Regions from separate parts of the Streptomyces sp. NPDC002742 genome, predicted to be linked through region 1. Evidence: riboswitches for the same ligand, from Rfam matches in the RefSeq annotation. Region 1 holds a riboswitch; each other region holds the start of a gene.

Region 1 (5,845 bases):
GGCGCCGGCAGGGCGCGGCGCACGTCGATGCCGTACTTCCCGAGCAGTGTCGCCGTCTCCTCGCCTCCCAGGGTCAGACCCTCCCCGCGCGCGAGGAGGCCTTCGACGAGCCGAGCCGCGCCCTTCTCGTCGATGTCCTCGTGTTCGGGCACCTTGCCGGGCTCGCCGGCGTCCAGGCGCCACTGGGCGTACTTGACGGCTTCGGCGAGGGCGCGGACGGCGCGTTCCGCGGCGGGGTAGGCGGGGATGAGCCGGGAGTCCGGGGCGGATTCGGGGCGCGTCGCGGCGGGCGATCGGTCCGAGGGGTGGAAGCGGGCGCCGGACGCCGCTCCCTGCGCCGCCTCGGGGGCCTGGGGGGCGGTGCTCGCGGCGGCGGACAGGGCCTCGGCGAGCCCGCCCAGTTCGACGTGCACGACGAGCACCGGTTTCGCCGGAGCCGCCAGGGCGGAGGACCGGAGCGCCTCGGCGAGCTCCGCGTCGGCGGCCGAGGTCTCCCCCAGCGCCGGTATGGCCGTCACGACCACGGCGTCACAGCCGTCGTCGGCGAGTGCCTGCGACAGCGCCCGGTGGAAGTCCTCCGCCGAGGCCGCCGTGGTCAGGTCCCGCGGCGGCAGCGGCCTGAGCCCCTCGGCGAGACACGCGTCGTACGTGAGCAGCCCCAGTGACTCGGAGTTCCCGAGGATCGCCACGCGGGGTCCTTCGGGGAGCGGCTGGCGGGCCAGCAGCAGGCCCGCGTCGACGAGTTCGGTGATGGTGTCGACCCGGATGACTCCGGCCTGGCGCAGCAGCGCGGACACGGTGGCGTGCGGCAGCCGGGTGGCCCGCACGGCATGCCCCTGGGGAGAGGCCCCGCCGTGCCGCGCGCCCTGGACCACGACCAGTGGCTTCGCCGCCGCCGTCCGCCGCGCGAGGCGGGTGAACTTGCGCGGGTTGCCGATGGATTCGAGGTACATCAGGACGACGTCGGTGTCCGGGTCGTCGTACCAGTACTGCAGTACGTCGTTGCCCGAGACGTCCGCCCGGTTCCCGGAGGAGACGAAGGTCGACACGCCGGTCACGCCCGTGACGCCGCCGCCGCGCCGGTGCAGCCGGGACAGCAGGGCGATCCCGATGGCGCCGGACTGGGCGAACAGGCCGATGCGTCCGGGGCGGGGCATCTGCGGGGCGAGCGAGGCGTTCAGACGCACTTCGGGGGACGTGTTGATGACTCCGAAGGCGTTGGGACCGATGATGCGCATCCCGTACGTACGCGCGTGCCGTACGAGTTCACGCTGGCGTTCGCGTCCTTCGGGACCGCTCTCGGCGTATCCGGCGGAGACCACCACGAGTCCCTGCACCCCGTGTTCGCCGCATTCCGTGACGACCTCGGGGACGTGCTCGGCCGGTACGGCCACGACGGCGAGGTCGACGGGCTCGGCGATGTCGCGGACGGAACGGTGGGCCGGGACTCCGTCGAGTTCCTTGTCCTGCTCCCCGAGCGCCGCGTTCACGGCGTACAGACGCCCGGTGAATCCGGCGTCCCGCAGGTTGTCCAGGACGCTGCGGCCGACCCCGCCAGGAGTGCGGCCGGCACCGATGACGGCGACCGAGCCGGGGGCGAGCAGCCGCTGCACGGAACGGGCCTCGGCGCGCTGCTCCCGCGCGCGCTGCACGGCGAGGGACCGGTCGGTGGGTTCGAGGTCGAACTCCAGGCGTACGACGCCGTCCTCGAAGCTGCGCTTCTGGGTGTATCCGGCGTCCGTGAACACCTTGATCATTTTGTTGTTGGCGGGCAGCACCTCGGCCGCGAAACGGCGGATGTCCCGCTCGCGGGCCACGGCCGCGATGTGTTCGAGCAGGGCCGAGGCGACGCCGCGGCCCTGGTGGGCGTCCTGCACGAGGAAGGCGACCTCTGCCTCGTCGGCGGGCGCGGACGCGGGCATCCCGTCGGCGTCGATCCGGTCGTAGCGCACGGTGGCGATGAACTCGCCGCCCACCGTGGCCGCGAGACCCACGCGGTCCACGAAGTCGTGATGGGTGAACCGGTGGACGTCCTTGGCGGACAGCCGCGGATACGGCGCGAAGAAGCGGTAGTACTTCGACTCGTCGGACACCTGCTCGTAGAAGCTGACCAGGCGTTCGGCGTCGTCGACGGTGATGGGCCTGATGCGTGCGGTGCCGCCGTCGCGCAGCACCACGTCGGCCTCCCAGTGAGCCGGGTACTCGTGCCGGTCCGACGAGGTCTGCATGGGGCCCAGAGTACGGCTCGCGTACGACAACGGCGCGAGGCAGTCTGAAGGTGACGGACGCCGGAGCGGGGCCGCGGACCGGCGCCGCCGCGGGCGGAACCCGGTCCGTCCGGGCACGCCTCACGATATGGAACACTGGTCTAGACAACCTTGAACACCCGAAGGGCAGCATCACATGGCTGAGCGCCGCGTCAACGTCGGCTGGACCGAGGGCCTCCACGCCCGCCCCGCCTCCATCTTCGTCCGGGCCGCCACGGCCTCCGGCATCCCCGTGACGATCGCCAAGTCCGACGGCAACCCCGTCAACGCGGCCTCCATGCTCGCGGTCCTCGGCCTGGGCGCCCAGGGCGGCGAGGAGATCGTCCTCGCGTCGGACTCCGAGGGCGCGGACGCCGCTCTCGACCGTCTGGCGAAGCTGGTCGCCGAGGGTCTCGACGAGCTCCCCGAGACCGTCTGAGCCCACAAGGCACCCAGGACCACACGCGGCTGAGCCGCGCCCCCCTTCTCCGGGCGGCGCGGCTCAGCCGTTTTCCGCACCCCGCTCAGGAATTCCCGCGGCGACACCCGCGGGCCCTGGTGCCGCCGTCACGGGAATAGCGCGCGCCGAAATTCCGGACACACGAATAAAAGGGCATCAGAAATAAGCCCCCGCCGAATATCCCTCTTTGTATACGGCGCCCGTGTTAATGACGCTGGCCCATCATGTTTACGGGATGTTGCGAACTTCTCACACGGTCCGGCCGGTCGCCGCCGGGAAATCGGAGCCGGTGCGCGGTCGTCGCGCGCTCGGTGTGCAGGGCCATGATCGCGCGGGCCCGCTCGCCGTCGCCGCGGGCGACAGCGTCCACGATGCCGCCGTGCTCCGCCCAGGACTCCGCGGGGTTGGCCGGAGCGTCCACCGAGTACATCCAGGCGATCTTGTGACGCAGCTGGGCGAGCGTGGACGTCAGCGCGGGACTGCCGGACGCCTGTGCGAGCGTCTCGTGGAACCAGCCGCCCAGGGAACGCAGATCCTCGCTGTGGCCTCTCCTGGAACGCTCCTGGCCCAGCCTGACCAGGCCCCGCAGCACCTTGAGGTGGGCCTCCGTACGCCGCTGGGCGGCCCTCGCGGCACCCAGTGGTTCCAGCAGCATGCGCATCTCCAGGAGGTCCGCGGCCTCCTGCTCGGTGGGCTCCGCGACGCACGCGCCCGCGTGCCGACGGGTGACCACGAAGCCCTCGGCCTCCAGGGTGCGCAGGGCCTCGCGCACGGGGACGCGCGAGACGCCGTAGCGCCGCGCGAGCAGTTCCTCGGTGAGCCGGCCGCCGCGCTCGTAGACACCCGCGACGATGTCGTCACGGATCGCCGTGCATACCGAGTGCGCCGGAATACGCATGACCGACCTCCGCTTTAATCCCCGCGAAACGCCATCGATTGACGCTTGTTCAGTGACTCTATTGCAGGAAGCCTGAATTTCCGATGGCGGGCCTGAATCCATGGATATTTTTTGGACAGACGCCTCCGGAAACGACGATGCCCCGGCTCGGTGAGCCGGGGCATCGAAAGCGGTGAGAAGCCGCGAAGCGGTCGTCAGACGTTGACTCCGTGCGAGCGCAGGTACGCGACCGGGTCGATGTCCGAGCCGTACTCCGCGGTCGTACGGGCCTCGAAGTGAAGGTGCGGTCCGGTGGTGTTGCCGGTGTCCCCGGAGAGGCCGATCTGCTGCCCCGGAGTGACCGTCTGCCCCACGGACACGCCGATGGACGACAGGTGGCCGTACATGGTGTACGTCCCGTCGTGCATCTTGATCACTACTTGATTGCCGTAGGCGCCGCCCCAGCCGGTCGTGACGATGGTGCCGGAGCCCACCGCGTGGACCGAGGTGCCGTACGCGGCGTGGAAGTCGACGCCGGTGTGGCTGCCCGAGGACCAGAGGCTGCTGCTGGCCTGGTAACCGGTGGAGACGTAGGAACCGGTGATCGGGATGACGAACGTGTTCAGGCGCTTGCGCTCGGCCTCACGGGCGGCGCGCTCCTTGGCCTCGCGGGACTTCGCGGCCTGCTCCGCGGCGTACTTGCGCGCGGCCTGTTCGGCCTGCTTCCGCGCGGCGGCCTCGTCGGCGGCGCGCTGCTGCGCGAAGGCCTGGGCGTCGATCTGGTCGGCGACCGTGTCTCCGAGGGTGACGGCCTGGGTCAGCCCGGTCTGCTCGACGGAGGCCTCCGCCGCGAACGCGGGGGCGGCCAGGGTTCCGATCACACCGGTCGTGGTGAGCGCCGCGACCCCGACGGCGGTCGTGGTGGTGCTGTGCACCCGGCTCGTTCGACGATGCTTGCCGGTGCCACAGGTGAACGCCATGTAGGGGCTGATCCTTTCCTTCCCTCTCGCCTACCGGGTTAGCTGACGGGTTCGGAGCAGGAAGGTCTCCTACGGACCCCCTCCGAAGAGGGCGTCCGATTCACCCCAGGGACTACGTGTGGGTCCCCGGCTCCCCTGACTCGCGCCATGGGGGACTCGGCGATGACTGTCCGGTGCCGCGGGCGCGGCGCACTGCGTGACGAACAGCCGGACCGACGCTAAACGGGGTGTCATTCGAACAACAAACGGATCACGATTTTTGTAACGCATCCCACAGGGCAGAAGGGCAACTCCCGCACGAATACGGACATCTTGGGGGCCTTTCGCGGGACGCAGGAGGGCCCTGACGACTCTTCGGTCACCAGGGCCCTCCTCCGTCGCACGGCCCCTACTCGGCGGCCACCACGCTGACTTCACCGATTCCGAGAGCCTTGACCGGCTCCTCGATCTGCGCCGCGTCGCCCACCAGGACGGTCACCAGCCGGTCCATCGGGAAGGCGCTCACCGCGGCCGCGGTGGCCTCCACGGTGCCGGTGGCGGCCAGTTGCCGGTACAGCGTCGCCTGATAGTCGTCCGGCAGGTACTGCTCGACCTGGTCCGCGAGCGTGCTCGCGACGGCTGCCGCCGTCTCGAACTTGAGGGGCGCGACACCCACCAGGTTCTGCACGGCGACGTCGCGCTCCGCGTCGGTCAGCCCCTCGGCCGCGAGGGTGCGCAGCACCTTCCACAGGTCGTCGAGCGCCGGACCGGTGTTCGGGGTGTCCACCGAGCCGCTGATGGCGAGCATCGCGACACCCGTGCCGTCCGGCGCGGCGCGCAGGACCTGGCCGAACGCCCGTACGCCGTAGGTGTAGCCCTTCTCCTCGCGCAGGACGCGGTCCAGGCGTGAGGTGAGGGTGCCGCCGAGGCAGTAGGTGCCGAGCACCTGGGCGGCCCACACGCGGTCGTGCCGGTCGGCGCCGACCCGGCCGATGAGCAGCTGCGTCTGGACCGCGCCGGGGCGGTCGACGATGATCACGCGGCCGGTGTCGTCGGCGCTCACCGGCGGCACGGGACGCGGCTCGGCGGACGAACCGGTCCAGGAGCCCAGCGTGTCGCCGAGCAGCTCGTCGAGGTCGACACCCGTCAGGTCACCGACGACGACGGCGGTGGCCGTCGCGGGGCGTACGTACTTGTCGTAGAAGGCGCGTACGGCCGCGGAGTCGATCTTCTGGACGGTCTCCTCGGTGCCCTGGCGCGGGCGCGACATGCGCGCGCTCGCCGGGAACAGTTCCTTGGAGAG
Region 2 (5,845 bases), on a different contig from region 1:
CTGGCTGTCCGCCGACGTCGATGTGCTGGTGCCCGCCGCGGTGTCCTACGCGATCGACACGTCGAACCAGGGCGCGATCAGGGCCCGTTGGATCGTCGAGGCGGCCAACATGCCCGTCCTCGCGGACGCGGAACTGCTGCTCGCCGCGCGCGGGGTCACCGTCCTGCCGGACGTCGTGGTCAACTCCGGGACGAACGCTTGGTGGTGGTGGACCCTGTTCGGCGACATCGGCGCCGACGCGGACGAGGCGTTCACCCACACCCGGCGCTCCATGCGCGCCCTGATCGACCGGACCCTCGCGCGCGCGGAGGCCGACGGAACGACGCCGCGGGCCGCCGCCCACGCCATCGTCACCGACCGGCTGCCGGTCATCGCGGAGCGGTACGGGTGGTACCGGTGAGGACGCGGAGCCGCTGACCCGCCTCCACCGCCACCTCGTCGGGCCGGTCGCCGCTCCGCCGCGCGGCGACGCCGGGAATCCGCGCCGCGGCGGCTCCGGGAGTCCGCGCCGAGCACGGCGATTCCCTGGAGGGAATTGAGGCGCGGGCCGGGCCGAAGCAGAGTCGGTGTCGTCAGAGCGACCGCGCGAAAACGCGCACCGACCCGCACGAGGAGCACCATGCCCGCCATCGACGCGCAGGACCTGATCGAGCGCTACATCGGCGTCTGGAACGAACCCGACCCCGAGATCCGCCTCAAGTGCGTTCACGAGCTGTGGGCCAAGGACGGTGTGCATCTCCTGCGCCCCCCGCAGGAGATGCACGACCGGGCCGTGTCCCTCGGCTTCGGCACCGCCGTACTGGAGGCCAGGGGCCACGACGAACTGCACGCGCGCGTGACGCGTGCCTACGAGGAGTTCGTGGCTCCTGGGACGTACGTCTTCAGGATCCAGGAGCCCGCCCGCCGGCTGGACGACGTGATCACTTTCCGGTGGGAGTCCTTCCACACCGGGGACGGACAGGTCACGGGTGGCGGGCTGGAGTTCCTCGTCCTGGACGAGGACGGTCGCATCGAGGCCGACTATCAGTTCGTCGACTGAGGCCGGCCACAGTCGACGAACTGACCCTGCCGGTCCTGACCGGGCCCAGCCGGACCGATCGGACCGATCGGACAGCCGGGCTCCGGGCTCCCGGCTCCCGGCTCCCGGCTCCCGGCTCCCGGCTCCCGGCTCCCGGCTCCCGGCTCCCGGCTCCCGGCTCCCGGCTCCCGGCTCCCGGCTCCCGGCGGGATCGTCGGTCCTGCCCCGCGGGAGCGTCAACTCCTGTCGGGCCCCTTCCCGAAGTGCTGTGTAGGGTTGCCGCGTGGCGAGAGTGCGGTTGAGCGTGGCGGAGCGGCGTGAGGAGTTGCTGCGGGCCGCCGTCGAACAGATCGAGGCGCGGGGTGTGGCCGCGGTACGGATCGCCGACGTGGCCTCGTCCCTCGGCGTGAGCAACGCGCTGGTGCTGTACCACTTCTCGACGAAGGAGAAGCTGGTCGCCGCCGCTTTCACCTACGCGGCCGAGGACGACCTCGCCCATCTGCGCAAGCTGCTCGGCCGCCGTACGACGGCATTGCGACGCCTTCGGACCGCCGTGCGCTGGTACGCCCCGACAGGGCAGGCGAAGGGCTGGCGCCTGTGGATCGAGGGCTGGGCGGTCGCCCTGCGCGAGCCCGCGCTGCGCGAGGTCACCCGCGATCTCGACAGGCAGTGGAAGGCCGCGATGACCGAGGTGATCGCGGAGGGCGTGGCCGCGGGCGAGTTCCACTGCCCGGACCCCACGAGCGCGGCACTCAGACTGACGGCGCTCCTGGACGGACTGGCCGTCCAGATGACGGCGTACTCGGGAGCCGTTTCACGGGCGCGGACCCAGGAGTGGGCGGACGAGGCCCTCGCCCGTGAACTGGGCCTTGAGCGCGAGGCGTTGATGGCGGCGGTGCGCTAGCACGCCTGCTGGGCCCGGCGCTGCGCCGCGCGGCGCTGCCCCGACGGCGAGCACGGCCGAGACCCGGAGGGGGAGGGTTCGAACCCGAACCGCCCCGGACGCCGGTGCGGGTCCCGGCCGCTCGACCCGGCCGGGACCCGCGCCGTCCGTGGTGCCTTGACCGGGTCGGTCCCGGCTCAGGCCACCGACTCGATGCGCATCTTGATGTCGTCCGGTGACAGGGTTCCCTTGGCCGCCACGTGATCGCCCGAGGACTCCCCGCGCAGTCGCCGTCCGATCCACGGCACCAGATATTCGCGCGCCCACTGGATGTTGTCGCGGCGCATCTCCAGCGTGCCGCGCGGCGGGAGGGGCGGCCAGGGCTGGTCCGGGTCGGCGGGTACGTCGAGGCCGAGTACCTGTCCGGCACGGAGCGCCACCCGGGTGTGCCCCTCGGGCGAGAGGTGCAGTCGGTCTCCGTCCCAGGCGCGGCGGTCCTGGATCGTCTTCAGGGACCAGAGGTCGAGGACGGGACAGCCGTAGCGGTCCGCGATGGCCCGCACATGTCCGTTGTAGGTGGCGATCTTGCCGCGCAGATGCTTGAGCACGGGCACGTCACGTGTGTCGAAGCCGGTGGTCACCATGACCGTGCCGACGGCGGAGGTGAGATCGGAGATCGCGCGCTCGAAGCGCTCCGCGACCTCGTCGGGGTCGGTGCCCGGGCGGATGATGTCGTTGCCGCCCGCGCAGAACGAGACCAGGTCGGGGCCGAGCTCCTTGGCCTTCAGGAGCTGGGACTCGACGATCTGGTCGAGCAGTTTGCCGCGCACGGCGAGATTGGTGTAGTTGAAATCGCCTTCGGGTCGCCGGTCGGCGAGAAGTACCGCGAACCGGTCGGCCCAGCCGACGAACGCCCCGTCGGGCCCAGGGTCGCCGACGCCCTCGGTGAAGCTGTCCCCCACCGCCACGTACGACCCGATCACTGATCTGTCGTCACTCTTCGAATCGTCTGCCACATCGACCCATAATTCACCTCTGGATGTGAGCTACGCGACCGTAGGGAAGGGTTGACGGACGGTGAGATAAGCCACTCGCCAAGCGTTGGTCAACTCTGGAATAAGACCCGGAACACGGACGTTGAAGGAGCGATCACCCACGGGCCGGGAAATCACGGGAAATCACCGGGCAGCGGTCAGGCGCCTGGTTCGACAGTGGCCGGGTGCCTCACACCGGGAACACCGAAGGCCGGACCCCGGGATCGTGGGTCCGGCCTTCGGAGGCTGTCCTGCCGTCAGGAGCAGGGTGAGCGTCTGGAGCTCAGGGTGAGGCGTCAGCCGACGGCGACACCGTGCGAGCGAAGGTACGCGACCGGGTCGACGTCGGAGCCGTAGTCCGGCGTGGTGCGGATCTCGAAGTGCAGGTGAGGTCCGGTGACGTTGCCGGTCGCGCCGGAGAGGCCGATCTGCTGGCCCTCGGTCACGGTCTGCCCCGCCGAGACGGACAGGGACGACATGTGGGCGTACTGGGAGTACTTGCCGTCGGCGTGCTGGATGACGACCTGGTTGCCGTAGGCGCCGCCCCAGCCCGCGGAGACGACGGTGCCCGCGGCTATGGACTTGATCGTGGTACCGGTGGGAACCACGAAGTCCACGCCCGTGTGGTAGCCGCTGGACCACATGCTGCCCGGCACCTTGTAGCCGGTGCCGACGGAGCTGCTCTCGACCGGCAGGGTGTAGCCGGAACCGCTGCCGGCGGAAGCGCTGTCGGGGGCAGCGGTGTCGGGGGCCGGGGTCGCCTGGTCGGTCTTGGGCGCCGGGGCCGTCGTGCGGGTCGCCGTGTGCGTGGCCGTGTGCGTGACCGTGTGAGTGGCGCCGACGAAAGCGGCCTTCTTGCCGAGCGACAGCTTCAGACCGGGGTGGATCAGCGACGGGTCACCGCCGATGGCGGAGCGGTTGTCGGAGTAGATCTTCTTCCAGCCGCCGCTGACGTTGTGCTCGTCGGCGATCTTCGAGAGATAGTCGCCGGACTTCACCGCGTACGTCTTCGTCGTGGCGGCCTTCCCGGCGACGGGAGCGGCGGTGGCGGCCTTCTCGACGTGCTGCGCGACGGCGGCGGCCGGGGTCGCGGCGTGCGCGCCGGTGGCTCCCATCAGCGGCAGCGCGAGTGCGGCGCCACCGGTTCCGGCCACGGCGATCGAGCGGGTGAAACGGAGGGACTTGGGACGGCGGTGCTTACCCTTCGCGGGCATGACGTTTTCCTCTCCGGCGCCTGCGGGGTGAGCTGTCGGGTGCGGGCTGGAGATGCCCGGCCACGCTGCTGCGTGGCTGTACCCCTAGCCTGTTCCGGAGACCGGACCAGGCGCGGAACCTGTGGGTCCCCCGCTCCTGCCATGTACGGGTGAGTGTGCGGATTCCGGACGGCGGCAGGATTGGGCGTCCGTCCGGATTGAGGCAGAACGTAGGCGAGATGAGAGCGCGTCGACAACTACGCGCTTCTCCCGTTCGTCCACCTTTCTTGATCCATGCGGAAATTGCCGTCACCCTCTGTGGAATGACGATCTTTCGGGCATCCCAACCCGCCGGGAAATGCGGGCGGGTTGGAATTCGAGGACGGCAACGCATCGTCACGAATATGACGCTCCTCACGCGACTCGACCCAGGCTGCTTCATTCCAGGGCCAGTTGTAACGAAGGCGCCAATTAGGGACAGAACAGCCAGATGCGGCGCAGGCGGATAATCATCACATCTGGATTCCAAGGTGGGTCGACTCGCAAAAACGGCACGCCCCAATGCCGCATCTCGCAACAATTCACCCCGGCATACACGCGCGACCGGAGGCGGCGGGCGACCGGTGAACACATTCGAACACGTGTACACATAAAGCGTCGCCGTCAAGGCCGTATCTCCTGAGACGAGACGCCTGTGGACAACTCATTGCCTCAGGAACCCATGTCGTATCGTCGAGAGCGCCAGCCGGACACAACTGCCGACGAGCGACGCCGAGTCCACCAGGCGACGCCGACGGCCGAATGGGAGGAGCCCCCGTGACGCAGCAGGTCCCGTCGACCGAGCCCGAGCTCGGCGGAGTGCGCAACTTCCGCGACGTGGGCGGCCTGCCCACCGCGGACGGCCGACGAGTGCGCTACGGGCACCTGTTCCGCAGCGGCCACCTCGCGCACGCCACGGAGGAGGACGTCGCGTTCCTCGACTCCCTGGGACTCCACACGATCTTCGACTTCCGTAATGCCGCGGACCAGAAACTGGAGGGCCCGGACGTCGAACTGCCGGGCGTACGGAACGTGAACCTCCCGCTGACCGACCCGGCGGCCGGCGGCGAGTTCTGGAAGATGGTCCGCGAGGGCGATCTCGACCAGCTGCGGGGGCTCCTCGGCGACGGCAAGGCAGCGAACCGCATGATCAACTCCTACCGCGCGATCATCAAGGAGCGCACGGCCGAGCACTCCCAGGTGCTGCACGCGCTGGCCGAGGACAGCGCGCCCGCCCTGATGCACTGCGCGGCCGGCAAGGACCGCGCCGGACTGTCCATCGCGATCACCCTCCTCGCCCTCGGCGTCGAGCGCGACGCGATCGTGGCCGACTACCTGGAGTCGAACGCCGCGCACCGCCGCTACAAGGTGCACCGCAGCAACACCTCGGCCGCCGCGTACTCCCCGGAGGTGATGGAACTGCTCAGCCCCCTGTTCGACGCGCGCGCCGAGTACCTGACAGCCGCGTTCGAGACGATCGAGGAGACCTGGGGCAGCGTCGACGCCTACCTGGAGCAAGGACTGGGGATGACGCCGGAGCTCCGGGAGCGTCTGCGCGAGCGGCTGCTGGACTGAGCCGCTCGCCCGGTCTGCGGTTCTACTGGTTGTGCGCGCCCAGCGTGAAGAGCAGATAGATGAAGGCCGCGAAGAGGTGGCCGACGGCGACGTAGATGATCAG
Region 3 (5,845 bases), on a different contig from region 1:
TCGACCCCGAGGCGCAGTTCTGGCACACGGGTGGCGAGAAGGTCGTCTACACGACGGACAACGGCGCGCTGCGGGCAGCGGCACTGCTGCACGGCCTCGTCGGCGTCGACGTCGTCCCGACCGGACCCGAACTCGACTGGCGCGTGCTGCTGGAACACCTTCACGACGTACGGGGTGTGCGCCGCCTCATGGTCGAAGGGGGCGGGAAGGTCCACACCCAGCTCGTGCGCGAGGGACTCGCCGACGAACTGCAGCTGGCCGTCGCCCCGCTCTTCGTCGGACAGCCGGACGCTCCGCGGCTGTTCGGGCCCGGGGCCTACCCCCTGGGCCGGCTGCGGCTCGTGGAGACACGGCCCGTCGGGGACGTCGTGCTCATCCGGTACGTGCCCACCGCGCCCGGCACCGGCCCGCTCGCCGTCGCGGCGGACCGGCGCTGGCTGGAGCTCGCCTGCGAGCTGGCGGCGCTCTGCCCGCCCTCGAAGACCGCGTTCAGTGTGGGCGCCGTGGTGGTCGCCGCCGACGGGACCGAGCTGGCCCGGGGCCACTCCCGCGAGGGCGACGACCCCGTCGTGCACGCCGAGGAGGCCGCCCTCGCCAAGATCGACCCGGCCGACCCGCGGCTGGCCGCCGCCACCGTCTACAGCAGCCTGGAACCGTGCGCCCACCGCGCCTCCCGGCCCGCGCCGTGCGCCCGGCTCATCCTCGACGCCGGTGTGCGGCGGGTCGTCACGGCCTGGCGCGAGCCCGACACCTTCGTCACGGACGCCGACGGGAACGGGCTCCTCGCCGCCGCGGGCGCCGCGGTCGTCGTCCTCCCCGAGTACGCGGACCGGGCCGAGGCCCCCAACCGGCATCTGCCGGGGCAGGCCTCCCTCGGTCCCGGACGTCGACCGGATGTCGTACGCGGCGGGCGAGGCGGGCGAGGCGGGCGAGGCGGGCGAGGCGGGTGAGGCGGGGTTCCCGCCGACGCCGCCGAAGGGGCGCGTTTAAACGCGTGTGCTTCGGGTCCCGCGGATGGCGTACACTGGTCTCAACGACGCGGGGTGGAGCAGCTCGGTAGCTCGCTGGGCTCATAACCCAGAGGTCGCAGGTTCAAATCCTGTCCCCGCTACTCAAGGCCAAGGGCCGGAACTCGGATTCACGAGTTCCGGCCCTTGGTGTTTTCCCACCCTCGGATGCGTCCCGAGATCCGTCCCCGGGTCCGGGCCCACAGGGTCCGCCCTCCGGCCGTTCCTCCGGGCAGGTTCCCCGCGGCGGCCGCACCGTCCCCCGGTCGGGCCACACCGGTCGCCCGCCGCCGCCGAAGCGGGTCTGCTGGACGGGTGGGGCAGCCGAGACGTGAGCAGCGAACCGGAGAACTCCATGACCGGTCCCACGGCCCGTCGGCCGGTGGCCCCGGGCCAGGGAGCGCCTCGCGACCCCCTGCGGCGGGAGCGGGCTTCCGCCGGATCTCCTTCGCGCGCGCCTTCGTCCGCGCCCTGCCCGCGCTGTTCGTCGTCGCCGCGATGGTCTACGACTACTTCACACCGTCGGAATTCACCGCGGCTCCCCTCTTCACGGCCGCGCCCCTGATCGCCGCGCCCCTCTACTCGCTGCGCGGCACCGTCCTCACCGGCGCCCTCGCCGTCGGTGCGGTGCTCGGGGTGCACTCCCTGCTCGGCATCGTGCTGCAGGTCGACGCGGTCACCGAGACGGTCACCGTGGCGACGGCCGCCGTTCTCGCCGTCCTCCTCAACATCGTCGTCCGGCGCGGTGACGAACGGCTCGCCTCCGTCCGGGAGATCGCCGAGTTCGCACAGCGTGCCGTGCTGCCCGAGCCCGCGGCGCGGATCGACGGCCTCGACGTCGCGGCCCGCTACGAGGCGGCACAGGAGGACGCGTTCATCGGCGGTGACCTGTACGCGGTGCAGGACTCCCCGTACGGCGTGCGGCTGATCGTCGGGGACGTACGGGGCAAGGGGATGACCGCGGTGGCCGCCGTCGCCGTGGTGGTCGGCGCGTTCCGGGAGGCGGCCGAGCAGGAGACGACGCTGGAGGCGGTCGCACGGCGCCTGGAGCGGGCCCTGACGCGCCCGGGAACCCTGCACGAGAGCCCTGACGCGTTCGAGGAGTTCACCACCGCCGTCCTGGCGGAGATCCCCCACGACGAGGACGTCGTCCGCATCGTCAACCGCGGCCATCCGCCGCCCCTGCTCCTGCATCCCGACGGCCTGATCGTCCCGCTCGCCGCCGAGCCCTTCGCGCTGCCGCTCGGGATGAGCGAGCTGGGAACCTGGCCCGACCGTGCGGTACAGGACCGCTTTCCGCGCGGGGCGATACTGCTCCTGCACACCGACGGGCTGTCCGAGGCCCGCGATCGGCGCGGGACGTTCTACGATCCGGCCGCTTGGCTGGCCGGACGGGTCTTTCCCGGCCCCGACGCGCTGCTGACCGCCCTCTCCGAGGCGGTCCGCCGGCATACGGGTGGTGCTTTGACGGACGACATGGCGCTGCTCGCCGTACGGCGCTTTTGACGAGTGCTCGTCGAGGGGATTTCCGCAGGGCTCGGGAGACCCTTCGCGGGCTTCGCGTACGGCCTTTTCGGGCATGGTCACGAACGGTGACCGGGCGATGTCCCTCCGCGTATCGCCTGACATGCCGTCAAGGAATCCCGTGTCGACGAGTTGAGGTCAACTCGCCCGTTTTTCATCGCTCGTGACCCCAAAGTCCTGGCCAAAAGCCGTTAATGATCAGTCCGAACAGCTTGGAATTCGGTGCCCGACTCTATTAACGTGCGATAACGCAGCGCGGCCGTTACAGCCGTCACAAGAGGTGGCTCCGTGCGCACGCGCCGAATCCCGCAAGGGAACCGGGGAACCATCAACTTGGGGTGAATCGAGCGTATTTCCGCTGTGGAAGCACAGTGGCCGTACGCGCGTAGGAGACCTTCCTGTTCCGAACCCGTCAGCTAACCCGGTAGGCGGCAAGGAAGGAAAGGAGTGCGCCCACGTGGCGTCCAACCGGCCCGCTCAGCCAATCTCGTCCACGCCGACTGACACGCATACCTTCGGCTATGGCAAGGACGAGGGACCCTGGGAGGAGTGGAACCCCACCGAGGATTCCGTTCTTCCCGTCCGCGGCCGGCACCGCACGGGCAAGCAGCGCGGCGGAGGACTCGCCCGCAGCTCAACGGTTCTCGGCGTCGGCGTCATAGCCGCCGTCGGCGCGGGTGGCATCGCCAGCGCCGCACCGGGCAAGCCGCCCGTCTCGATCTCGCTTCCCGACCTGTCGTCGGTCACCCAGTCCGCCAAGGCCCTGATATCGGACGGCGGATCCAGCGCCCCCAAGGGCTCCACGACTCCGCTCACCAGCGCCGGTCTGACCGGCGCCGACGCGGCGCAGGGTGCCACGGACGCCGGTGAGGCGCTGCGCTCGCGCATCATGCAGCAGGCCCAGTCGCAGCAGAACCAGGCGGACACGGCCACTCAGCAGGCCGCCCAGGCCGCCGCCGCGAAGAAGGCCGTCGCGCTCGCCGCCAAGCAGCAGGACGACGCTGAGGCCAAGGCCGCCGCCGCGAAGCAGAAGGCGGAGGACGCGGCCAAGGCGAAGGCCGAGACCGAGCGTCTCGCCGAGCTCGCCAAGAGTTACTCGCTGCCGACCTCCTCGTACACCCTGACCTCCCGCTTCGGCGAGGCCGGCTCCATGTGGTCGTCCGGCTATCACACCGGCCTCGACTTCGCGGCGCCCACCGGCACGCTCATCAAGGCGATCCACAGCGGCACCATCACCGAGGCCGGCTGGGCCGGCTCGTACGGCTACCGCACGATCCTCACGCTCGACGACGGTACGGAGCTCTGGTTCTGCCACCAGTCGTCGATCAGCGTCAGCGTGGGCCAGAAGGTCGCCACCGGCGATGTCATCGGACGCGTGGGCGCGACGGGCAACGTCACCGGGCCGCACCTGCACCTCGAAGTGCACCCCGGCGGCGCCGCCACCGGCATCGACCCGATGGCGTGGCTCCAGAGCAAGGGCCTCAACCCCTGATGCGCACGGGCTTCTGAGCCGTACGACGTCCGGCGCGGACGGGGGCGACCCCTCACGCGTGGCGTGCGCTTGTCTTCCCCGGTCTCCGGCGGCCCTGATGCCACCCCCCAGGCGTCAGGACCGCCGGCCAGGATCAGCGGTCGGCAGCCGGTCAGGGCAGCCGGTCAGGGGCGTGGAGGCACGGGCGTGCACCCGGCGCGTCCGAAATGGGTGCGGAATACATGCATCCGACCCGGGTGTTCATGTCCTACATGACTCCTCTTCGCAAGCTCGGTTCGTCCGACCTCGAGGTCTTCCCGCTCTCGCTCGGTGGCAACGTGTTCGGCTGGACGGCCGACGAGACCCGGTCCTTCGCCGTGCTCGACGCCTACGCGGCCGCCGGCGGCAACTTCCTCGACACCGCGGACTCCTACTCGGCATGGGTCGAGGGCAACGAGGGCGGCGAGTCCGAGACAGTCATCGGCAAGTGGCTGAAGAGCCGCGGCAACCGTGCGGACATCGTGGTCGCCACCAAGGTCAGCCAGCACCCCGCCTTCCCGGGGCTGTCCGGTGCCAACATCAAGGCCGCGGCCGACGCGTCGCTGCGCCGCCTGGGCACCGACCACATCGACCTCTACTACACGCACTTCGACAAGCCGGAGGTGCCGGTCGACGAGATCATCGGCGCTCTCGACGAACTGGTGAAGGCGGGCAAGGTGCGGCACATCGCCGCCTCCAACATCTCGCCCGAGCGGCTCCAGGAGTCCCTGGAGTTCTCCGACCGCGAGGGCCTCGCGCGCTATGTCGCGCTCCAGCCGCAGTACAACCTGGTGTCGCGCGACACCTACGAGGGGCCCCTGCGCGAGGTCGCCTCCCGTGCCGGTCTGGCCGCCGTCCCGTACTTCGGGCTCGCGTCCGGTTTCCTCACCGGCAAGTACCGCCCCGGAGCGACGGTCGACTCGGTCCGCGCCGCGGGCGCGGCCAAGCACCTCGACACGGAACGCGGGCCGCGGGTCCTCGCCGCCCTCGACGAGATCGCCGGGGACCACGGCGTCGCGGTTGCGACGGTCGCCCTCGCCTGGCTGGCCGCACAGCCGACGGTCGCCGCGCCGATCGCCTCCGCCCGCACGGTGGAGCAGCTTCCCGCGCTGCTGGGGGTCGCGGACCTGGTGCTGACGGACGAGGAACTGACGCGCTTGTCGAAGGCCTCGGCGTAACAGGGGCGGTGCCGCGCCCGCGTGGCACCGCCGGTGTCGACAGGTGGTGTCGACCGGCGGTGTCGCCCGGGGCGCCGGGCCGTTCCGGGCTACGGGTGCTACGGGTGCTACGGGTGCTACGGGTGCTACGGGTGCTACGGGTGCTACGGGTGCTACGAGCGGTACGGGTTGTACGCGGGATACGGCGTCGGTGCCGACGCCTGCGCCGTTGGACCGTACGGTTGCGCAGTCGGGCCGTACGGCCGCGCGGGCTGGGCGACGTATCCGTGGGCCGGCCAGGGCGTCGGCGCGGGCAGTGGTGTCGTCGCGCGGGCCGCGTAGGCGAGGGCCGGGCGGGCGGTCTCCCGGCGGCGCCACAGCTCGTCGAGCAACTCGCGTTCCCGTACGACGAAGTCGGCGCCCGCCCGGCCCCGGCGCCCCCGGTGGCGCAGGAACGCCAGCGAGGTCGCGTACGCCTCGTACTCCGCCACCGAGCGTGCAGCGCCCTTCCCGAAGTGGTGGCCGGCGTACTCGCGGGCGAGCCGCCGCGCCCGCATCGAGCCGAGGGCCCACGGTTCGGTCGCGCCCAGCCATCCGGCGACGGTGTACGCGGGCAGTTCGGTGCGCACGGTGCGCAGCTCGCGCTG
Region 4 (5,845 bases), on a different contig from region 1:
GGGGCGGCGGCGCGACGGGCTCCCGGCTCGTGACCGGCACCACCGAACTGCACGGCGAGCTGGAACGCGAGCTGGCCGATTTCTGCGGCTTCGAGTCCGCTCTCGTCCTGTCCTCGGGCTACGCGGCCAACCTCGCCGCCGTCACCGCGCTCGCACCGCACGGCTCGCTGGTCGTCTCGGACGCGGGCAACCACGCCTCCCTGATCGACGGCTGCAGGCTGGCCCGCGGCACCACACAGGTGGTCGGTCACGCGGACCCCGACGGAGTGCGCAAGGCGCTCGGCACCCACGACGGACCCGCCGTCACCGTCTCCGACACGGTCTTCTCGGTGGACGGCGACGCTGCACCGCTTCGCGAACTCGCCCTCGCCTGCCGGGAGTTCAACGCCGGACTGATCGTCGACGACGCGCACGGACTCGGCGTCCTGGGCGACGGCGGCAGGGGCGCACCGCACGCGGCGGGGCTCGCGGGGGACCCGGACGTCGTCGTGACGCTCACGCTGTCGAAGTCGCTCGGCAGCCAGGGCGGCGCCGTCCTCGGCCCGGCGGCGGTCATCGACCACCTGGTCAACACGGCGCGCACCTTCATCTTCGACACCGGTCTGGCGCCGGCGGCGGCGGGCGCGGCGCTCGCGGCGCTGCGGTTGCTGCGCCGTGAACCTCAGCGGGCGGCGCGGGCGCGCGAGGTGGCCACGGCGCTGCACACCCGGCTGACGGCGGAGGGTCTCTCCGCGGTACGACCGGACGCCGCGGTCGTCTCCGTGCGGGCACCGTCCCCCGAACGGGCGGTGCGATGGGCGGCCGACTGCCGCGAGGCGGGCCTCGCTGTCGGCTGTTTCCGTCCCCCGTCGGTGCCCGACGGTGTTTCGCGGCTGCGGCTGACGGCCCGCGCGGACCTCACCGAGGAGCAGATCGAGTACGCGGTGGACGTGATCAGCCGGAACCGGTGAACCGGTGAGGTGATCGACCGGTGAACCGGTGGAGCGGTGAACCCATGGAGCGATGGTGGGTTCGATAAGTGAACCGGTGGAGCGGCGAACCGTGCGGGGTCAGTTCAGACCGGTGATGAACTCCTCCCAGACGTCGGGAGCGAACATCAGGGCCGGGCCCGCCGTGTTCTTGGAATCGCGCACGGCGACCATTCCGGACCAGCGCCCGGAGCTCGGGCGCGCCGTCTCGACGCAGTTGTTCATTCCCGTACTGCGGCTGCTGCGCAGCCATCGCGCGTCGTGCAGTGAAGTGCTGGAGGGTACGTACCGAGGCATTGCAGACATGAGGTGCCTCCTTACGCGCCGTCACCTATCCCGGCGATGTAGTCCAACGAGTCCTCGGGCGAAAGGGCGTGGAACTGAAGGGCGTTGAAGGCCTCGGCGTAGGCCTGGAGGTCTTCTTTCCGTTCGAGATAGAGGCTACTCGTCAAGTGGTCGAGAACAACCACATCCAGATCAGTTGTGTTCGGAAATGAGAAGATAACGAAAGGGCCGGTGACTCCGATGTGTGCCCCGGCGGCGAACGGCAGTACCTGGAGCCGCACTTGAGGCAGGACGGCGGCCTCTCTCAGGCGGCGCAGTTGGCGCGCCATGACATCGGGTCCGCCGACCTCCCGCCGTAACACCGCTTCGTCGAGGACGGCGGACAGTTCCAGCGGCGGGTCCGAACGCAGCACGTCCTGCCGGGCCAGGCGCACTTCGACCAAGGCGTCGAGCTTGCTCTCCTCCAGTCCGTCCACGGCGGCCCGCGTCACCGCGCGGGCGTACTCCGGCGTCTGCAGCAGCCCGGGTACGACCGAGGTCTCCAACGTGCGCATTCCACTGGCTCCCGACTCCAGACTGATGAAGTCGCGGTACGTCGGGGGGAGAACCCCGCGGTACGCGTGCCACCAGTGGTGGCGGCCGTTGCCCTCGGACCCCGCCAGCACGACGAGGAGCTCGCGCAGTTCCGGATCCTCGACGCCGTAGGCGTTCAACAGGCGTTCCACATCGGCCGGTTTCACCCCGCTGGTGCCGGTTTCGATGCGGCTCACCTTCGACTGGTGCCAGCCGAGGAGGTGGGCCGCCTCACCGCTCGTGAGACCCGAGCCCGCGCGCAGCGCGCGCAGTTCGGCACCGAGCTTGCGGCGGCGAACCGCGGGACCGTGCTGCATGGTTGTTCTCCTTACTCCTTCCAAGTCGCCCGAATACGCTCTGCCGACGCAGAGTTCACCGCATCGAGCGACAGATATATGCATTACTCGGTGGATCGCACCCGCGACCGGCCCGGTAATGGCAGTCTGGCGCAAGCACCAGTCCGGGACCGTACTCGAACCAACCGCTCGGTGTCGGGCTCCGGTCCCGTGGGAAAGGGACGACGTCGCCATGGCAGATCACCAGGAAGCATCCGTCACGCTGCCGAGCGAACCGGTCTCGGTTTCCGTGGCCCGTAAATTCGTGGCCGAAGTGCTGGCCGAATGGGGCTTGCCGCGCGACTGCGAAGTCGCCGAGACCGTCCGCCTGATCGTGTCCGAACTGGCCACCAACGCCGTCCAGCACACGTTCGGGCAGTCGCCCACCTTCACGGTCGGCGTGCGTCTGGAGCGCGAGGAGCACCTGCGCATCGGCGTCACCGACAGCCATCCGCGTTTCCCGAAACGGCTGCCCGCGGCCGTCCAGCAGGACAACGGCCGCGGCATGGTGATCATCCGCTGGCTGACCGCGGAACGCGGCGGCAGACTGACCGTCCTGCCGACCCGGGAGGGCGGCAAGACCGTCTCCATCGAACTCCCGTGGACGGTACCGGTCCAGCCGGTGCCGTCCGGGGGGCCTCAAGAGCCTTGAGTGCTGTCGTCCGGGCAGCCGGTCCGGGCGGGCAGGCCGTGCGGAGGAGCCGGCGGATCGTGCGGATGAGCCGTTCGGGCAGGCCGCTCGTACACGGCGCTCGGCGCTCGCTGCTCGTACGGGTCGAGCGGACAGGTCCTGGACGTGTCCTGGACCGTCCTGGACGGTCCAGGACGTCCGGTCGGTTGCCGGGCCGGTGCTGTCCGGCCGGCCCGGCGGGCGGCAGCCGCGGAACCGCACGCGAGGAGGCGGCCGGGAGCCGTCACCGGCACCGGTTTCCTCGACCAGGACCGGTGCGTGTGGTTCCCGGCGGTCGCGCTGCTCGCGGACCGGCTCGGCCGGTGGCTGCGCGGGCCGCGTGCCGCGTGCCGCACGCGCCGTGGAGGGGGTCACGGGCGGCGTCCTCACCGTTCCGGGGCTCGTCCTGGGGCTGGAGCCTCTGAGGAGCTGAGACGGCGCTGCACCAGCCGGGGCAGCAGGCTCCACAGCGCCAGACAGACGGCCAGGGTGCCCGCCCCCGCGGCGATTCCCGCGGCGCGCCCCAGCGTCACGTCCACGACGAGCAGCACCGAACCGCTGAACGCCGCCGCGAGGACGTACAGACCGATGGTGGCGAGCCGCGAGGAGACCCGCACGATGGTGGGTTTGGCGTTGTGCTGGAACAGCGACCGGTGCAGTGCCGCGGGGGCCGTGAAAAGGGCGGCGGCCAGCACCGCCAGCAGCAGGGTGACCACGTAGGTCGCACGCTGCACGGTGTCCAGGGAGGGGAAACGCTGGGTGAAGGCGAGCGTCAGCAGGAAGGCGAAGAGGATCTGCACCCCGGTCTGGGTGACGCGCAACTCCTGGAGCAGCTCGGCGAAGTTGCGGTCCGCCCGTTCGAGGGGCGTCTCGTCGCGGCCGGACGTCCGCGTCCTCGGGGACGGGTCGCTTCGCGCGGACGTCTCGTTGCGGGACGGGCGGGACGGGCGGGACGGGCGGGACGGGTCGGCGGTCATGGGGAGCGAGTAACCACTCCGGCCCGTGTTGCACATGATCCACGCGCTGCGTGCCCCTGGGGGCGGTGGCACGCGCGTGCCACCGCCCCCAGGGTGAGGTCAGCTGACCCTGCCGTACCAGACGCTTCTCGTCCAGATCTTCTGGAGCTTCACCACTTCCCCGGTCTTCGGGGAGTGCCAGATCTTTCCCTTCCCGGCGTAGATGCCGACGTGGTACACGTTCCGGCCCGAGTGGAAGAACACGAGGTCACCGGCCTTGCGGTGCGAGGCCGAGACATGGTGCGTCTTGTTGTACTGCGCCGCGGCCGTACGAGGCAGCTTCTTGCCCGCCTTCTTGTACGAGTAGAGCGTGAGCCCGGAGCAGTCGAAGCGGTGCGGCCCCGCGGCGCCCCACTGGTACGGGGAGCCGTGCTTCGACGCCGCGACCTGGAGTGCCCTCGTCGCGGGGGTGGCCGCCTCGGCGTCGGGCGCGACGCCGGGGACCACGAGGCTGCCGCCCACGGCGGCAAGAGTGAGCGCCGAGGCCGTACCGGCCCGGGTCCACAGCGACGGGACACGATTGAGCGCAGTCATGCGCAACCCTTCGTCAGCCGCCTGTGAAGGATGACCTGTCGGATTCGGGCTGGCGAAGTTGCCCGGCCGCAGCTGCGGCTTCACCCCAAGGACCGCCCGGAACTGTTCCGGCGACCCGTCGTGCTGGGTCCTCCACTCCTGCCGATGCACATCTGTCGACCGGTCATCCGGGCGGCGGCAGGACTCGGCGTCCGCCCGGACCGCCCCGCCGTTGTGGCGGGGGCTTGTCGTCGGAAGGGATCTTCACTCATGAGTGTCGGAAATCCGAGCGGAACCGGCGTTTTGTGGGCTTACTCACCACTCACCCGTTCGGGTGGACACCCCTCTGTTCGAGGGGGTGTTGGGGACATCGACGAGGCCCGCACCTGCGGTGAAGGGCTCCATCCCGCCTTTCCGCTCCGCGTGTTGCGCAACTCGGAGGGGTCGCAGAAAGGATCGTTCAATACGCCATCAGGGGGTACACCATCCGGTCCGTTTGAGTCCTGGCCGGACACCGCGCAGCCGCGGCGCGTGCCGGCTCCTGGGTGGGGGTCCGTCAACTGCCCGACTCGGGCGCCACGGTGACCCGGGCCGCCCGCCGCTCTCCGTCGAGGACCCGCAGCGCCTGAGCCAGCGTCGGGGCGTGCAGCTCGCTCTCGCCCCGCTGGTGCATCAGTGTGAGAGCGTCCCGCAGGGCCGCCGCTTTGCCGACCAGTGCCTGAGCCGCCCTCAGGCCGCGGTAGGTGTCCCCGGGACGGGACGGGTTGATACGGCCGACCAGGTCGACCACGTCGAGGTAGCGGTCGATCAGCTCGGCCTCGGCGCGGGTCAGGGCCGGCAGCGGCGGCAGGTCCGGGATCATCGGCCGCTCACCTCGCGCCGTGCGTCTGGAGCGAGGCCCTGCGGCTCGCGACGATCCGGTCGATCAGCCCGTAGGCCAGCGCCGCCGGAGCGTCGAAGATCTTGTCGCGCTCGATGTCCGTGGCGACCTGCTCCGGGCTCTGTCCCGTGTGCCCTACGAGCATCTCCTCGAGGATCCCGCGGGTGCGCAGCAACTCCTCGGCCTGGATGACCAGATCGCTCGTCTGCCCCTGGACCGGCTCCGGGACCGACGGCTGGTGGAGCAGGACGCGCGCTCCCGGCAGGGCCAGCCGCTTGCCCGGAGTGCCGGCGGCCAGCAGGACGGCCGCGGCCGACGCCGCCTGGCCGAGGCAGATCGTCTCGACGTCGCAGGTGACGAACCGCATCGTGTCGTAGATCGCGGTCATCGCGCTGAAGGAGCCGCCCGGAGAGTTGATGTAGAGCGAGATGTCCTGCTCGGGCGCCTCGTGTTCGAGGTACATGAACTGCGCCGTCACGTCGTTCGCCGAGGTGTCGTCGATCGGCGTCCCGAGGAACACGATCCGCTCGCTGAGCAGCTTCGAGTACGGATCCAGAGTCCGGTGCCCCGTGCCGGTGCGCTCGGTGAATTCGGGCAGGACATAG

What was found. A riboswitch is a leader RNA that binds a small molecule or an ion and turns the genes downstream of it on or off. The one in region 1 is predicted to bind cyclic di-AMP.
Positions count from the first base shown of each region.
Region 2: another riboswitch for cyclic di-AMP. It lies ahead of ACFYW8_RS25220 (peptidoglycan DD-metalloendopeptidase family protein); the one in region 1 lies ahead of ACFYW8_RS08960 (peptidoglycan DD-metalloendopeptidase family protein).
Region 3: another riboswitch for cyclic di-AMP. It lies ahead of ACFYW8_RS11720 (M23 family metallopeptidase); the one in region 1 lies ahead of ACFYW8_RS08960 (peptidoglycan DD-metalloendopeptidase family protein).
Region 4: another riboswitch for cyclic di-AMP. It lies ahead of ACFYW8_RS21245 (C40 family peptidase); the one in region 1 lies ahead of ACFYW8_RS08960 (peptidoglycan DD-metalloendopeptidase family protein).

Region 1 is NZ_JBIAQF010000004.1:347,159-353,003, forward strand. Features, by position in the region: gene ACFYW8_RS08945 (GNAT family N-acetyltransferase) at 1-2,228, opposite strand, end outside; gene ACFYW8_RS08950 (HPr family phosphocarrier protein) at 2,404-2,685, shown strand; gene ACFYW8_RS08955 (GntR family transcriptional regulator) at 2,912-3,604, opposite strand; gene ACFYW8_RS08960 (peptidoglycan DD-metalloendopeptidase family protein) at 3,799-4,563, opposite strand; cyclic di-AMP (ydaO/yuaA leader) riboswitch at 4,576-4,735, opposite strand; gene ACFYW8_RS08965 (pitrilysin family protein) at 4,952-5,845, opposite strand, start outside.
Region 2 is NZ_JBIAQF010000014.1:65,987-71,831, forward strand. Features, by position in the region: gene ACFYW8_RS25200 (Glu/Leu/Phe/Val dehydrogenase dimerization domain-containing protein) at 1-400, shown strand, start outside; gene ACFYW8_RS25205 (hypothetical protein) at 620-1,039, shown strand; gene ACFYW8_RS25210 (TetR family transcriptional regulator C-terminal domain-containing protein) at 1,302-1,922, shown strand; gene ACFYW8_RS25215 (SGNH/GDSL hydrolase family protein) at 2,099-2,884, opposite strand; gene ACFYW8_RS25220 (peptidoglycan DD-metalloendopeptidase family protein) at 3,232-4,149, opposite strand; cyclic di-AMP (ydaO/yuaA leader) riboswitch at 4,154-4,311, opposite strand; gene ACFYW8_RS25225 (tyrosine-protein phosphatase) at 4,945-5,742, shown strand; gene ACFYW8_RS25230 (DUF6126 family protein) at 5,765-5,845, opposite strand, start outside.
Region 3 is NZ_JBIAQF010000006.1:21,688-27,532, reverse strand. Features, by position in the region: partial or broken gene ACFYW8_RS11735 (dihydrofolate reductase family protein) at 1-863, shown strand, start outside; tRNA gene ACFYW8_RS11730 (tRNA-Met) at 1,038-1,111, shown strand; gene ACFYW8_RS11725 (PP2C family protein-serine/threonine phosphatase) at 1,323-2,513, shown strand; cyclic di-AMP (ydaO/yuaA leader) riboswitch at 2,819-2,977, shown strand; gene ACFYW8_RS11720 (M23 family metallopeptidase) at 2,989-4,023, shown strand; gene ACFYW8_RS11715 (aldo/keto reductase) at 4,275-5,219, shown strand; gene ACFYW8_RS11710 (PrsW family glutamic-type intramembrane protease) at 5,372-5,845, opposite strand, start outside.
Region 4 is NZ_JBIAQF010000011.1:123,215-129,059, forward strand. Features, by position in the region: gene ACFYW8_RS21215 (8-amino-7-oxononanoate synthase) at 1-950, shown strand, start outside; gene ACFYW8_RS21220 (DUF397 domain-containing protein) at 1,050-1,274, opposite strand; gene ACFYW8_RS21225 (helix-turn-helix transcriptional regulator) at 1,286-2,143, opposite strand; gene ACFYW8_RS21230 (ATP-binding protein) at 2,355-2,813, shown strand; partial or broken gene ACFYW8_RS21235 (LysE family translocator) at 3,111-3,264, shown strand; gene ACFYW8_RS21240 (DUF6328 family protein) at 3,218-3,808, opposite strand; gene ACFYW8_RS21245 (C40 family peptidase) at 3,908-4,381, opposite strand; cyclic di-AMP (ydaO/yuaA leader) riboswitch at 4,384-4,549, opposite strand; gene ACFYW8_RS21250 (hypothetical protein) at 4,917-5,222, opposite strand; gene ACFYW8_RS21255 (ATP-dependent Clp protease proteolytic subunit) at 5,230-5,845, opposite strand, start outside.